Regions from separate parts of the Sphingobium sp. L-44 genome, predicted to be linked through region 1. Evidence: riboswitches for the same ligand, from Rfam matches in the RefSeq annotation. Region 1 holds a riboswitch; each other region holds the start of a gene.
The links. A riboswitch is a leader RNA that binds a small molecule or an ion and turns the genes downstream of it on or off. The one in region 1 is predicted to bind cobalamin.
Positions count from the first base shown of each region.

Region 2: linked by a shared signal. The riboswitch ahead of AC13EK_RS18550 (TonB-dependent receptor plug domain-containing protein) and the one ahead of AC13EK_RS10290 (TonB-dependent receptor plug domain-containing protein) in region 1 are both predicted to bind cobalamin.
Region 3: linked by a shared signal. The riboswitch ahead of AC13EK_RS11650 (cobalamin biosynthesis protein CobG) and the one ahead of AC13EK_RS10290 (TonB-dependent receptor plug domain-containing protein) in region 1 are both predicted to bind cobalamin.
Region 4: linked by a shared signal. The riboswitch ahead of AC13EK_RS08255 (TonB-dependent receptor plug domain-containing protein) and the one ahead of AC13EK_RS10290 (TonB-dependent receptor plug domain-containing protein) in region 1 are both predicted to bind cobalamin.

Region 1 is NZ_JBSXOQ010000083.1:4,977-8,565, reverse strand. It holds gene AC13EK_RS10295 (DUF1636 domain-containing protein) at 1-164, opposite strand, end outside; gene AC13EK_RS10290 (TonB-dependent receptor plug domain-containing protein) at 164-2,119, opposite strand; cobalamin riboswitch at 2,256-2,448, opposite strand; gene AC13EK_RS10285 (ABC transporter substrate-binding protein) at 2,515-3,375, shown strand; gene AC13EK_RS10280 (acyl-CoA thioesterase) at 3,388-3,589, opposite strand, start outside.
Region 2 is NZ_JBSXOQ010000112.1:49,473-53,061, forward strand. It holds gene AC13EK_RS18545 (FecCD family ABC transporter permease) at 1-96, opposite strand, end outside; gene AC13EK_RS18550 (TonB-dependent receptor plug domain-containing protein) at 109-1,953, opposite strand; cobalamin riboswitch at 2,125-2,366, opposite strand; gene AC13EK_RS18555 (threonine ammonia-lyase) at 2,506-3,498, shown strand; gene dapF (diaminopimelate epimerase) at 3,539-3,589, shown strand, end outside.
Region 3 is NZ_JBSXOQ010000088.1:64,017-67,605, reverse strand. It holds gene AC13EK_RS11660 (MarR family winged helix-turn-helix transcriptional regulator) at 67-576, opposite strand; tRNA gene AC13EK_RS11655 (tRNA-Gln) at 739-813, shown strand; cobalamin riboswitch at 991-1,202, shown strand; gene AC13EK_RS11650 (cobalamin biosynthesis protein CobG) at 1,483-2,535, shown strand; gene AC13EK_RS11645 (precorrin-8X methylmutase) at 2,535-3,164, shown strand; gene cobI (precorrin-2 C(20)-methyltransferase) at 3,161-3,589, shown strand, end outside.
Region 4 is NZ_JBSXOQ010000078.1:3,204-6,792, forward strand. It holds gene AC13EK_RS08245 (copper resistance system multicopper oxidase) at 1-512, shown strand, start outside; gene AC13EK_RS08250 (copper resistance protein B) at 509-1,354, shown strand; cobalamin riboswitch at 1,417-1,674, shown strand; gene AC13EK_RS08255 (TonB-dependent receptor plug domain-containing protein) at 1,865-3,589, shown strand, end outside.

The DNA of each region.
Region 1 (3,589 bases):
ACCGCGACGGCGGCATAGCGCGGGTCGGAGGCCTGCACGCTGCGCAGCGCCTCCGCCAGCCGTGCCCCGCCGCGCACGCCCTCCCCGTCCTCCCGCGCTTCGGCCGAATGGCGGCAGGTGCTGCAGGCGACGATGGCGGGGCCGGGTTCGACGGGGCGCAGCATCAGAAGCGCCCCCGGAAGCCGGCATAGATGCTGCGCCCAAGCGTGCCATAGCGATAGGCCGTCATATAATTCTCGTCGAAGAGATTTTCGACGCGGGCGAACAGGCGCAACGCCGGGGTGAGCGCATATTCGGCGCGCAGGTCGACCAGCGTATAATCGTCCAGCCGCGTCGTGTTGGCCGCATTGTCATAGCTGTGGCCGGACCAGCGCACCGCCGCGCCGGTGGTAAGGCCGAACGGCCAGGCATAGCTGATCGAACCATTGGCGCTGTTGCGCGGCCGGCGCGGCAGCCAATTGCCTTCGTTCGCAGTGCCGTCCGAACGATCCTCCGCCACGGTCCAGCTATAATTGCCGTCGATGGTCAGCCCCTTGACCGACTCGATCGCCACCTGCGCCTCTATGCCATGCGCCTTGGCGCGCGCGACATTGAGATAATAGCCATAGCGGCGGGTGGTGGTGCCGGGCGTAAAGCAGAGCGGATCGGTCGAGCTTGTGGAACAGCTATTATAAATGATCTGGTCGGTCGTCGTCCGGTCGAACCAGGTCGCGCCCAGTCGCAGTTTCTCGCCAAAGAAACGCTGCTCCGCGCCCGCTTCCCAGCCATGGGCGCGTTCGGGATCGAGCGCCTGATTCCCATATTCGGAAAAGAGCTGATAGAGGGTCGGCGCCTTGAACCCCTCACCATAGCTGGCGCGCAGCACCGTCCCGGTCGGCAGCGCCCAGACGCCCCCGGCGGAAAAAAGGGTCCGGCCGCCATAGCGGTTATGATCGTCATAGCGCAGCCCGCCGGTCAGGGTCAGGCCCGTAATCGGCTGGGCATTGAGCTGGCCATAGACGCTGGTGATCTCCGCCTTGCCGCGGGCCGGGTCGGGAATCGGCACCGAAAGCGACGCCGAAGGCGACACGCTGCGGAAGCGGCTATTCTCATTCTCCACCCCGAACAGCGCGGTCCAGCCATCGGCGATCGCGAAGCTGCCCTGATATTCCAGCCGCTGGTTGCGCCCCGCCGCGTCGAACGTCTGCTGGCGCTGGTTACGCGGATCATAATTTTCGCGATCGGTGTCGGTATAGCCATAGCCGAAGCGGTTGCGGAAGCGACCGTCGAGCAGTGCGACGTTAAGGCCGGCATAGCCGACAAATTCACGATTGGTGCCATAGGCGGGGCTGTCCGCGCTGGTGGCGTCGAAATCGACCCGGCCATCGGAATAATAGCCGCGCAGATCGGCGCTGATCCCGTCCGCCAGCGCGACCTCGACCCGGCCGGTGACGCTGCGGTTGGTATAGCCGTCCTTCTCCTTGCCACCAAAGGCCGGGCTGATCGCCGAGATGCCGTCGGTGGTAAAACTCTGGCCGCCGATCCGCCAGCTGACCGGGCCGGTCTTCCCGCCCAGCGCCGCGCGGGCGCTGACCGTGTCGCGCGACCCCGCCTCGATATCGAAGCTCCCCTCCAGCGCCTTTTCGGGCATGGCGGTGACGACATTGACGACGCCGCCGATCGCCTGGCTGCCCCACAGGGTCGACTGGGGGCCGCGCAGCACTTCGATCCGCGAGGCATCGCCGACCAGCAGGTTTGCGAAATTATAGCCGCCGCCGGCCGAGGAGGGATCGTTGAGCTTCACGCCGTCGATCACGACCACGGTCTGGTCGGATTCCGCGCCGCGGATGCGCAGCGACGTCGCCGTGCCATAGCCGCCATTGCGCGAGATGCTGACACCGGGCGTGCGCAACAGCAATTCGGTGACGCCCAGATCCTGCGCCCGATCGATCGCGGCCTTGTCGAGCACGGTAACGGAGGCCGGCACCTGATCGACCGGCGTAGCGAGGCGGGTCGCGGTGACGAGGATAGAGGATGCGCCGGCATCGGCAGCGGCATCGGGCGGTGGTGCCTGCTGCGCCTCTTCGGCGAAAGCGGTGGTGGAAAGAAGGACAGAACAGAAAGTCAGATATTTGAACACATAAGCCCCCGGACGAGGGACCGCATCCCAGGGACGATATCGGTGCCCGGCCGGGCGCGACATGATCCCCGCAATTTGCGGTCCACCTGTCGCCACGCGGGTTCACCCCCGTCCGCTCGGCACACCCTGTCCGCGCGAAGGACGACCGCGACGGGCAGGTCTCCTGGCTCACGGGTCATCGCTGATTCATGCCGCCTTCTCAGAACCTTGCGGTCCCAATGGCATGTGGCACAAAGGCTCGCCGCTCACAGTTGCAGGGGCAGCCGGGGTCTTGAACCCCATTCCCTTTTCATCCCCGTTGCCGGGGAACCTGTCGCAGTCCGGGCGATAGGCGAGCCCGACTGGAGCGTCAATCTTCCTTGCCTGGCGGAGCGCGCCGGCTAAGGGAGGTGGCCATGCGGATATTTGCGCCCATCGGCCCCGGCAAGGGGATGATCGCCCTGATGATCGCCCTGGTCGGTGGCGCCACATTATGGGCAGCCACCGCGCGCCAGCCTGCCAGTGCCAGCAAACGTCCGCAACGGATCGTGTCGCTCAACCTGTGCGCCGACCAGTTGCTGGTCGCGCTGGCCGATCGCGACCAGATTGCCGGCCTGACCCATAATGCCGCCGATCGGCAGATGTCGGCGGTGGCTGCCGTAACGAAGGGCCTGCCCATCCTCGACGGATCGGCCGAACAGATTTTGGCGACCAATCCCGATCTGGTGATCGGCATGCCGGCGCGGCGCAATCCGGCGATCGCCATCCTCAAGGCCCAGCATTATCCCGCCGTCGATCTGCAAAGCGCGGACAGCTATGCCGATATCGTCGCGTCGATCCGCACCGTGGCGCAGGCGATCGGCCATGCCGACCGCGGCGAAGCGATGATCGCGCGGATGGACCGGGAACTCGCCGCCCTGCCCCGCGCGCCGAAGCCCAAAGTCGCGGCCTATTATCAGCGGCGCGGCTACATGACCGGCACCGGCACGCTGGTCGACGACCTGATGACGAGGGCGGGGCTGCGCAACCTGGCCGCCGACCTTGGCAAGCCAGCGATCGCGCAGGTCAGCCTGGAGGAGATGGTCGCCGCCCGGCCCGACTATCTGATCGTCGAGAGCGCCACCGACCGCATCACCGACCAGGGCACCGAAATGCTGCATCATCCAGTGCTGCGCGACATAGCGCGCATCAGCCTGCCCCAGGCCTGGACCGTGTGCGGCGGACCGGCCTATGTGCAGGCAGCCCGCGCCCTCTCCCAGGCCGTCAGCGCCCGCTGAAGCTGGGCCGGCTCAGCCCTCGATGAAGTTGGCGGCGACTTCGGCCGGCACCCGCATCAATCGGCCGCTTTCCTTGTCGATCATCGCCCAGGTGGATTTGGCCGACACCTTCACCTTGCCGTCCGGCCCGGTGAACTCGATCAGCCGGTCGAACCGCGCGCCGCGCGGTCCTTCCGGAATCCAGGTGCGGCCCGACACGACATCGCCCTCGGTC
Region 2 (3,589 bases), on a different contig from region 1:
GATCGTCACCGATCCCAGCGCGACCGACGCGATAGCCGCGACCAGCAGCAGGGCGATCAGCCCCGGCAGCAACAGAGGATGCCGCCGCCCGCTCATGCGCGCCGCTCCTTAGAAGCGGACACGCACGCCGCCATAGGCCGACCGGCCATAGGTGCCATAGCCATAGGCCGTGGCGTAATCCGCATCGAACAGATTGTCGATCCGGCCATAGACTTCCAGATGGTCGCCCACGGGGAAGGACGCGCGCAGCCCGGCCAGCGCATAGCCGTCGAGCCGGCGCGTGTTCGCCGTGTCGTCATAGCTGTCGCCGACCATGGTCAGCGTCGCGCCGGTAGACAGGCCGAAGGACCAGAGATAGTCGGCCGACACACTGACCGCATTGGCGGCGCGGCGCGGCAGGCGATTGCCGTCGGTGGCCCCGCCCGACCGGTCGCGCGCATCGACATAGCTGTAGGATGCCGCCACCGTCAGCGCCTCGACCGGCTTCAGCGTCAGCGTCGCTTCCACGCCCTTGGCGCGGGTCCGGTCCAGATTGCCATAGGTGTAGGTCGCATAATCATAATTGATCTGGTTGCGGGTATCGCGCCGGAAGGCGGTCAGCGACAGCATAGCCTTGTCCCCGTCCAGGCTCTGGTCGAAGCCGATATCATAGCTTTTCGACCGCTCCGGCCGCAGCGCGCTGTTGCCGCTATAGGTGTCGTAGAGCTGATAGAGGGACGGCGCCTTGAACCCCTCGCCATAGGAGAGGCGGATATTGGTCGCGCCGGCATTCGGCGTGTAATTGGCGTTGGCGCCAAAGGTGGTCGCACCGCCGAACTGGCTATGATCGTCATGGCGCAGCCCGCCGGTGACGGCCAGGCCCGTGAGCGGCTTCACCACCGCCAGCGCATAGACGCTGTCGATATTCGCCTTCGCGCTCGCTATGTCGCCAAAGCCGAAATACTCATAGTCCGGCCGCTCATGCTCATAGCCGAAGATCAGCTTGGCCTGATCCACCGGGGCATAGACGCCCTCATATTCGAAGCGCAGATTGGTGCCCGAATAGCCATAGTCCGGGTCGGTGCCGCGCACGAAATAATAGTCGCGGTCGTTGCGCATCCAGGTAACGGCGGCGCGGTTGGTCAGCTTGCCGTCGAGCAGCGCCAGGTTGATCCCGGCATAGCCGACATATTGGTCCAGCTTGCTGACGTCGCTGCTGTCGGCCGGCGCGCCGAAGAAGCTGTCATAGTCGAGATCGGCATGGATATAGTAACCGCGCAGGTCGAGGCTCAGGCTGTCGGAAAAGGCGATCTTCAGCTTGGCATTGGTGGCGATATTCTCATAGCCATCCTTCTCGACGCCGCCGAACGACCGGCCGACCGAGGAAATGCCGTCGGTGTTGAAATAGGCGACGCCCACGCCGCCCGACACCGCGCCGCGCGTGCCCGACACATCGGCCTTCGCGTTCAACGTGTCGCTATAGCCATAATCGGCCGCGGCATTGACCTCGAAACCCTCGCTCGGCGCGCCGGTCATCACATTGACCACGCCGCCGATCGCCTGGCTGCCATAGACCACCGAGTTGGAGCCGCGCAGCACTTCGATCCGGCGGATATTGCCGGTCAACAGATGGCCGAAATCATAGCCGTCGCCGATGCCGCTCGGGTCGTTGACCTTGACCCCGTCGATCAGCACCAGCGTCTGGGTCGTCTCCGCGCCGCGCAGCGACACGCCGGTCACACCGCCGGTGGAACCGTTGCGGCTGAAGCGGACGCCCGGCGTGGTGGCGAGCAGGTCGACGACATCGACCGCCTGGCGCGTCCTGATCGTGTCGGCATCGATCACCGTGATCGCCTGGCCGACCTCGTCGCGCGGCTGTGCGATGCCCGAAGCGGTGACGACGATATCGTCATCCTGGGCCAATGCCGGCGTAGCGGCCAGCAGCGCGATCAGCGAAATCCCCAACGTCTTCATTTTATCGTCCCCCGGCGTCCGTCGATTTGGAACCGGGGCGTCCGCACAAGCGGTCGCTGCGTGAGGATCGGGAAGACGCCAGCGCCCCGCCCCACGCACCGATGCGGCCCCGGCCGCCATGGGCGTCGCTCGACGGAAACACCGCGCCATGGCCATCCCCTGGGCCAGGGCAAGAGCGACCAGACGCCGGCAGGTCTCCTGGCTCGCGGGTCAGGGCAGCGATGCGCCAGCCTTCCCGGACCTATCGGTCCAGTGGCCGGTTCCGGCCCTCCCCTTTTGAAGAGCCTGGGAACCCTGCGCATCGCGCTCACCGCTTACAGTTGCAGGGACAGCCGCGGATTTGGAAGGGCTGCGCCCCCCGCACCGCATTCCCGTTTTCAGCCCTTGCGGGCACCGGCGCGATCATGCGCGTCCGGGGCTTTTGACTACCCCGGCGCGCGGCCCCCATAAGCCAAAGCACAAGCCCTGCCAAGCGGGCCAGGATCGCCCCGGCGGATCGTTGCGCGGCGCCGGCGGGCGGCTATGCAGGGGCCTCTTACCGGGAGACGCCAAATGACCGATTCGCTTGCCATCACTGCCGCCGACGTCGCCGATGCCGCGCGGCTGATCGCGCCGGCGGCGGTCCGCACCCCGCTGATCGAGAATGCCGCACTCAACGATCATTGCGGCCGGCGGGTGCTGGTGAAGTTCGAGGGCGCCCAGCATAGCGGATCGTTCAAGTTCCGTGGCGCCTATAACCGCCTCGCCCGACTGAACGCTGCGGAACGCGCGGCGGGCGTCGTCGCCTGGTCCTCGGGCAATCATGCCCAGGGCGTCGCCTTTGCCGCGCGCCTGCTCGGCATTCCCGCCACGATCGTGATGCCGGCCGACGCCCCTGCGATCAAGACCGCCAACACCCGTGCGCTCGGCGCCGAGGTCGTCCCCTATGACCGCTTCACCCAGAGCCGTGAGGCAATCGCCACCGCCCTGGCCACCGAACGCGGCGCGACGCTGGTTCCCTCCTTCGACGATCCCTTCATCATCGCCGGCCAAGGCACGATCGGCCTCGAAATATTGGAGCAGGCCCAGGCCGCCGGCGCCGACCTCAAGCAGATTCTCGTCTGCTGCGGTGGCGGCGGGCTGGTCGCGGGCACGGCGACAGCGGTAAAGGCCGCCCGCCCCGACATCAGCGTCTATGCGGTCGAACCCGCCGGTTTCGACGACACCGCCCGCTCGCTTGCCAGCGGCGTGCGCGAAAGCGTCTCGCCCGACGCGCGCAGCATCTGTGACGCGCTGCTGGCGCCCAGCCCCGGCGCGCTGACCTTCCCGATCAACCATGCCCTGCTGGCCGGCGGCCTGGTCGTCAGCGACGATCAGGTGCGCGACGCGATGCGCTTCGCCTTCACCATGCTCAAGCTGGTGGTCGAACCAGGCGGCGCAGTCGCGCTCGCCGCCATGCTTGCCGGCCTCGCCCCGCCCACCGACGGCGCCACCGCCCTCGTCATCTCCGGCGCCAATGTCGATCCGGCCACCTATGCCGCGATCATCGGCGGCCCGAACGCCTGACCGCTGGTCTTTTGCCCCGTCCCGCACTAAATGCGGCGCCATGATGAGCCGCTTTTCCAAGATGCATGGTCTGGGCAATGATTTCGTCGTG
Region 3 (3,589 bases), on a different contig from region 1:
TTCCCACTTTTCCGCACGACGCTCCTAAAAGCGCGGCAGCGGCCATAAGGTTGCGTGCTTTCGCGATCAGCCGCCGCTGAGGCCGAACACCATCGACCGGTCGGCATCGGGGATCAGACCCTCCATCACCCGCCAGAAACCGGTGACGGAACCCTGTCCGGCCTGGGCATAGGCGGCCGCCATCTTCTCGCGCAGCGCGCGGAAAAGCTCGGCCTCCAGCGCGCGGCCGGCGGGGCTGAGGCGCAGCAGTTTCTGCCGCCGGTCGCTGCTGCCGGGCCGGGTCTCGATATAGCCGCGCTCGATCAGGTCATTGAGCACCCGGCCGAGCGATTGCTTGGTGATTGCCAGCAGGCGCAGCAGATCCTTCACCGTCAGGTCGGGCTGGCGCGAGATGAAATAGAGGGCGCGGTGATGGGCGCGGCCCAGGCCCTGCGCCGCCAGCCCCTCGTCGATCGAGCGGGTGAGCGCGGAATAGCCGAAATAGAGCATCTCGATGCCGCGCCGGATTTCGTCCTCGCGCAGGAACAGCGGCGAGGCCGGTGCGATCTGGCTGGGCGAGGGGGCTTGGACGGACATCGGCGCGGGTTTCCGGTTGCAGGGGCGGGGGCGTGGGGTTGATCCCTAAGATGGGTTGGGCGGGAAGGAAAGGGAAAGGCGAAGTCCATCGTCAGGAGGGCTTTTCTTTCGTGCATCAGCCGCTATATGGCGGTCCCGCGCTGACTTGGATCGGCGCATTGCTGGGGCGTCGCCAAGCGGTAAGGCAGCGGCTTTTGATGCCGCCATGCGCAGGTTCGAATCCTGCCGCCCCAGCCATAATTTTCGGTATCCGACGCCGCGTCGCTTTCCTTGCTTCCGGTTTCCGTTTCGGCATCTTCCGTCGGTATGCCTTGGGCGTCGAGCCGGCAGCGGGACTGCCGATACCCATTCCATGTCTTGGCGAAGACCGATGTTTCGACTAGGGCATCACCGATGCGCCGGTTCATGCTGGTGCATTGCATAACTGACGCCGGTGTTCCGCAAGGAACTTAATCGGGAATGCGGTGCGGGGGCCTGGCCCCTTATTCCGCGGCTGTCCCTGCAACTGTAAGCGGATAGCGCGATGCACGAGCCCATGAGGGCAGCCACTGGACAGAGCGTCCGGGAAGGCGTGCATCCCGCAACGACCCGCGAGCCAGGAGACCTGCCGGCGTTTCGGTCGCTCTTGTCCTGACCCAGGGATTGGTCATGGCACGGTCTCTCTTCCGTCTGGGCGGCGAAGCGTGTGGCTGGGGCTGCACGGCCGCGTGGTGTCGGGCGCCTGTCGCGCCTGCCTGCCGCCTCGCGCCGACCGGCGATGCCGGCAAGCCCCGCCTGGTTGCGTCCCGGCGCGCGGAGGATGTGCCTGTGAGCCAGACCGGCGCGGGCAGTGATAGGGCGACCGCGAACCATGCGGTGGCTCGCGGGCCGGCCGTTCGGGGCTGGTGTCCCGATGCCTGGCGTCCGATGGCGGCGGGCGACGGGCTGATCGTGCGCGTGAAGCCGCGCCTTGGCCGTCTTTCGGCCGCCGACATGACGGCGCTGGGCGAAGCGGCGATCGCCCATGGCAACGGCCTGATCGACATGACCCGGCGCGCGAACCTCCAGATCCGCGGCGTGCGCGACGATAGTTGGCGCCCCTTGCTCGACCGGCTGCTCGACCTTGGCCTGGTCGACCACGATGCTCGGCGCGAGGGCGCGCGCATGATGATGGTCGCGCCGGACTGGCGCGAAGGGGATGACAGCCATCGCATCGCCCGCCAGTTGCTCGATCGCCTGGACGAACTGCCGGACTTGCCGGGCAAGATGGGCTTCGTCACCGATGCCGGCGCTGCGCCGCTCCTGTCCGGCGAAGCGGGGGATTTTCGCATCGAGCGGGCGCGGGACGGCGGCCTGATCCTGCGCGCCGAGGGGCGGGCACAAGGCGTGCCGGTGGACAGCGGCGGCGAAGTGGATGCGCTGCTCGCGCTCGCCCGATGGTTCGTGGAGAGCGACGGCGCGCGCGCGGGGCGCATGGCCCGGCATGATGCGCCCCTGCCGGATTGGGCAACGGGCATGACAGAGGCGGCGTTGCCACGCCCGCGACTGGTCCCCGGCGCATGGGATGGCGGCTTGGCCTATGGTCTTCCCTTCGGCCAGATCGATGCGCGGCATTTTCTCGACGCGCCGGCCATGCGGCTGACCCCGTGGCGCATGCTGCTGGCCGAAGGACAGGTGCCTGGCCTGTCCGCCGACGCTGCCGACCCGCTGATCCATGTGGAGGCCTGCCCCGGCGCGCCTGCCTGTCCGCAGGCGAGCGTGGAGACGCGCGACCTCGCCCGCCAGTTGGCCCCCCATGTGGCGGGCCGCCTTCATGTCTCCGGCTGCGCCAAGGGCTGTGCCTGTGCGATGCCGGCCGACATCGTGCTGACGGGGCGGGACGGGCGCTACGACCTTGCCTTCCATGCCCGCGCAGGATCGGCGCCCGTCCGTCCTGACCTCACCGCCACCGACCTTCTTGCCCATTTCGGAGCCTGTTGATGCCCCATGATTATGAGAGGGACGGCGCGGCGATCTATCGCCAGTCCTTCGCCACCATCCGCGCCGAAGCCGACCTCGGGCGCTTTGCTGCCGAGGAGGAGCCGGTCGCTGTGCGCATGATCCATGCCGCGGGCATGGTGGACCTTGCGGGCCATATCCGCTTTTCGCCGGGCTTTGCAGCGGCGGCGCGGCAGGCCCTGGCCGAAGGGGCGCCGGTGCTGTGCGATGCGCGCATGGTGTCGGAAGGGGTCACGCGCGCGCGCCTGCCCGCCGACAATGCCGTGCTCTGCACCTTGCACGACACCGCCGTGCCGGACATGGCGCGGGCGATGGGCAATACCCGGTCCGCCGCCGCGCTGGAATTGTGGCGGCCGCATCTTGCCGGGGCACTGGTTGCCATCGGCAATGCGCCCACGGCGTTGTTCCACCTGCTCGACATGCTGGAGGATCCGGCCTGTCCGCGCCCCGCAGCGATCATCGGCTGCCCGGTCGGCTTCGTCGGCGCGGCGGAATCCAAGGCGGCACTGTGGGCGGCGCAGCCGGTCCCCTGCTGCGTCGTCGACGGGCGGCTTGGCGGCAGCGCGATCACGGTCGCGGCGATCAATGCGCTGGCGAGCCGCGCGGAATGAGCGGCACCGTCTATGGCGTGGGCCTTGGCCCCGGCGCGCAGGACTTGCTGAGCGTGCGCGCCGACCGGCTGGTGCGGGGGGGACGGCATGTCGCCTATTTCCGCAAGGCTGGCCGGCCGGGGCAGGCGCGCCGCATCGCGCAGGGCATGTTGCGGGACGATGCGATCGAACTGGCGATGGAATATCCGGTGACGACCGAAATTCCGCTCACCGATCCGCGCTACAATGATTGTTTAGCCGCCTTCTATGCCGACTGCACCGGTCGGCTGCTGGCGATCGCGGAGGCGGGCGAGGATGTGGTCGTATTGTGCGAGGGCGATCCCTTTTTCTACGGCTCCTTCATGCATCTGCACAGTCGGCTGTCGGGGCTGGTCCCGGTCGAAGTGGTCCCCGGCATCATGGGCATGTCGGGGGCGTGGAATGCG
Region 4 (3,589 bases), on a different contig from region 1:
GGCCGGGCGTCGCCACCCTGTCGCCGATGCCGGCCGATCGCACCGTTGACCGGCCGACGGGGCTGGAGGATGTCGACCATCGGGTGCTGACCTATGCCGATCTGCGGTCGCTGACGCCGAACACGGACCTGCGCACGCCGACCCGGTCGCTCGACATCCATCTGACCGCGAACATGGAACGCTATATGTGGTCGTTCGATGGGGTGAAGCTGTCGGAAGGGGCCGAGCCGATCGCCTTCCGTCATATGGAACGGGTGCGCGTGACCCTGATCAACGACACGATGATGCCGCATCCCATCCATCTGCATGGTCATTTCTTCGAACTGGTGACCGGCGCGGCTGCGCATAATCCGCGCAAGCATACGGTGAATGTGCTGCCGGGCGGCAAGGTCAGTTTCGACTTCACCGCCGATGCGCTGGGCGACTGGGCCTTCCACTGCCATATGCTGATGCACATGCATGCCGGGATGATGCGGGTCGTGACGGTGCGCCATGGGGAGGATGCAGCATGAAGCTGATCGCGCTCCTGCTGCTCGCCGCCGCTGCGCCGGTGCAGGCCCAGACCATGGACCATGGCGCGATGGGCCACAGTATGCCCACCACCGATGCTGCGATCCCACAGGGCACGGCCCCGCCGGTGCCGACCGATCATGCCGCCGACGCGCTCTATGACCGCGCTGCCATGGCCCGCGCCCGCGCGGCGATGATCGCGGAAGGGGGCGGCATGACCTATTCGCAATGGATGCTCGATCGGCTGGAATATCGCGCCGGCAAGGGCGCGGATGGCTATGCTTGGGAAGGCGAGGGCTGGATCGGCGGCGACATCAACCGCTTCGCGGTCAAGAGCGAAGGCGAGGGGACGTTCGGCGGATCGCTCGAACGGGCCGAGGTTCAGGCGCTCTACAGCCGGGCGATCGACCCCTGGTTCAACCTGCAGGCGGGCGTGCGGCAGGATTTCGGCGAAGGGCCGGAGCGCAGCTATGCGGTGATCGGCATCGATGGCCTGGCGCCCTATTGGTTCGAGGTCGGGGCCGAAGCCTTTCTGTCGACCAGGGGCGACGCCCATCTGCGGCTGGAGGCGAGCTATGACCAGCGCATCATCCAGCGGCTGATCCTGCAGCCCGCCGCCGAGTTCAATCTGGCGGCGCAACATGTGCCCGAACTGGGGATCGGCGCCGGCCCGTCCGATATCGAGCTGGGGCTGCGGCTGCGCTACGAGATCGCTCGCGAATTCGCGCCCTATGTCGGCGTCAATTGGGAGCGCAAGCTGGGCGACACGGCCGATTATGCCCGTGCCGCCGGCGATAAGCCATCCGCCACCAGCCTGGTCATCGGCCTGCGCGCCTGGTTTTGAGACCGGCTTGCAGCCCGCCTGATATTCGATTATCGATCCCGCCGATCCTGCGCCGCACGGCATGGGATCATGATCGCGCCGGTGTCCCGAAAGGGGCTTAATAGGGAATGCGGTGCGGATGGCCCTCTCATGCAGGGTGTCGTCCAAATCCGCAGCTGTCCCTGCAACTGTAAGCGGTGAGCGCGATGCATATGTGCGGACGGCAGAATGACCGATCCGCCAGCCACTGGGCCGGACGCTAAATCCTGCGAGGCCTGGGAAGGCCGTGCATCAAGCGATGACCCGTGAGCCAGGAGACCTGCCGGCGTCTGGTCGCTCTTGCCTTGGTCCAGGGGATGGCCGCGGCACGGTAACTTCCGTCTGAGCGACGAACGAGCGGCTGGGGCCGCTGCGACGACGCGCGTCGGTTGCCCTTGGGCGCCCGGCCGGCGCGTGTGTCGGACGTTCGCGCGCGTGCCGCTCGTGAAGGTTGCCCCCGCCCGTCGAACGCGGCGCCGGATGGGGGAATAAATGAAGTCCATTATCGTTTCGCGGGCCGCCCTGGCCCTTTCGCTTGCCTTTGCCTCGCCGGCTCTGGCCGATGAGGCGGAGGGCGACAGCATCGTCGTCACCGGCACCAGCCTGGAAGAGACGCTGCCGCAGCAACTGTCGCGCTATGGCCATGCCATCGAGATCGTCACCGACACGCAGATCCGCGATGCCGCCGCGATCGACACCGCCCGCGCTCTGGAAGCGGTGCCGGGCCTGTTCATCCGGTCGCAGTCCGGGCCGTTCAGCTATGTCGACATTGCGCTGCAGGGTTCGCGCACCAAGGATGTGCTGTGGACGATGGACGGCATCCGCCTCAACAACCGCCTCTATGGCGGCACCTCGCCCAACGACACTATGGCCGCCAGCATGATCGAGCGGATCGAGGTGCTGAAAGGCGGCGAAAGCCTGTTCTACGGCACCCAGGCGGCGGCCGGTGTCATCAATGTCGTCACCCGCGACTTCAGCGATGATCTGGGCGGCCAAGTCAATGCCAGCCTCGACAGCTTTGCCGGCACTAGCCTGGATGGCTATGTTCGCGGCGCGATCGGCCAGCATCGCTTCGTGGTCTGGGCCAATCGCAGCCAGTCGGACGGCTATCGCCCTTATGACGTGATGCAGCCCAGCGCCACCGATCGCGCGCGCGGCTATGACCTCTGGTCGGCGGGCATCAAATATCAATATGATATCGCGCCGGACCTGCGCCTCAACGCGCTCTACCAGCATACCAAGGCCGATCTCGACAATATCAGCGCGACCCGGACCAAACAGAGCCGCAACGACCGCAACGAGGAAGTGGCCAGCCTGCGGCTCGACTATACCGGCGAGGATGGCGTGCAATTCTTCCTCAAGGGCTATTTCCACGACTGGAAGACTGCCTATGTCCAGATCCGCAACCCCGTGCCCGCGGGCCCGCCGCAGGTCATCTACCCGGCCGGCACCTTCTGGGGCTATCAGGATTATGGCGGCAGCGCGGTGGTGCAGCTCAACATGCTGCGCGGCATCGACACGCTGATCGGCTATGATTTCCAGAGCTTCAACGGCCGCGACGACGTCCTGCTGATCGCGCCGACCGATGAACAGGTCCATGCCGGCATCTTCCAGTTGCGCACCAATGACGAATTGTCGAGCAAGGGGCGGATCGCGGCGGGCCTGCGCTACAACAAGGCGAAGGGATCGGAAAAGACGATCTGGAACGTCTCGGGTCGCTATGATGTCAGCGACGCGCTGTTCGTGGAGGCCAATGGCGGCACCTCCTTCGTGCTGCCCGACGCCTCGCAGCTTTATGGCAATGATCCCTGTTGCGAGGTCGGCAACCCGAACCTGAAGCCCGAGGAGAGCCTGAACCTCAACGCCGCGCTGGGCGGCGCGCTGGCCGGCGGAGCGATCCGCTGGAAAGCGACCTATTTCAACCGGCGCATCACCGATCTGATCGACACGACCTATGATGATCCGGCCTTTCCCGACGGCACCTATATCAACGTTCGCGACAAGGTGCGGGCCGAAGGCGCCGAGCTGGAGCTGAATGCGGACCTGACCGGTGGCTGGGGCCTGTCGGCCAGCTACACCTGGTCGCGCGTCCGCAATCAGGGCAGTTCGGTGCAGCGCGATCGCAATCCGGAACAATATGGCCGCGCCGCGATCGTCTATGCGCCGGAAGCCAGCCGCTTCGGCGCCAATCTGTCGGCCAATTGGGTGGGCGATGTC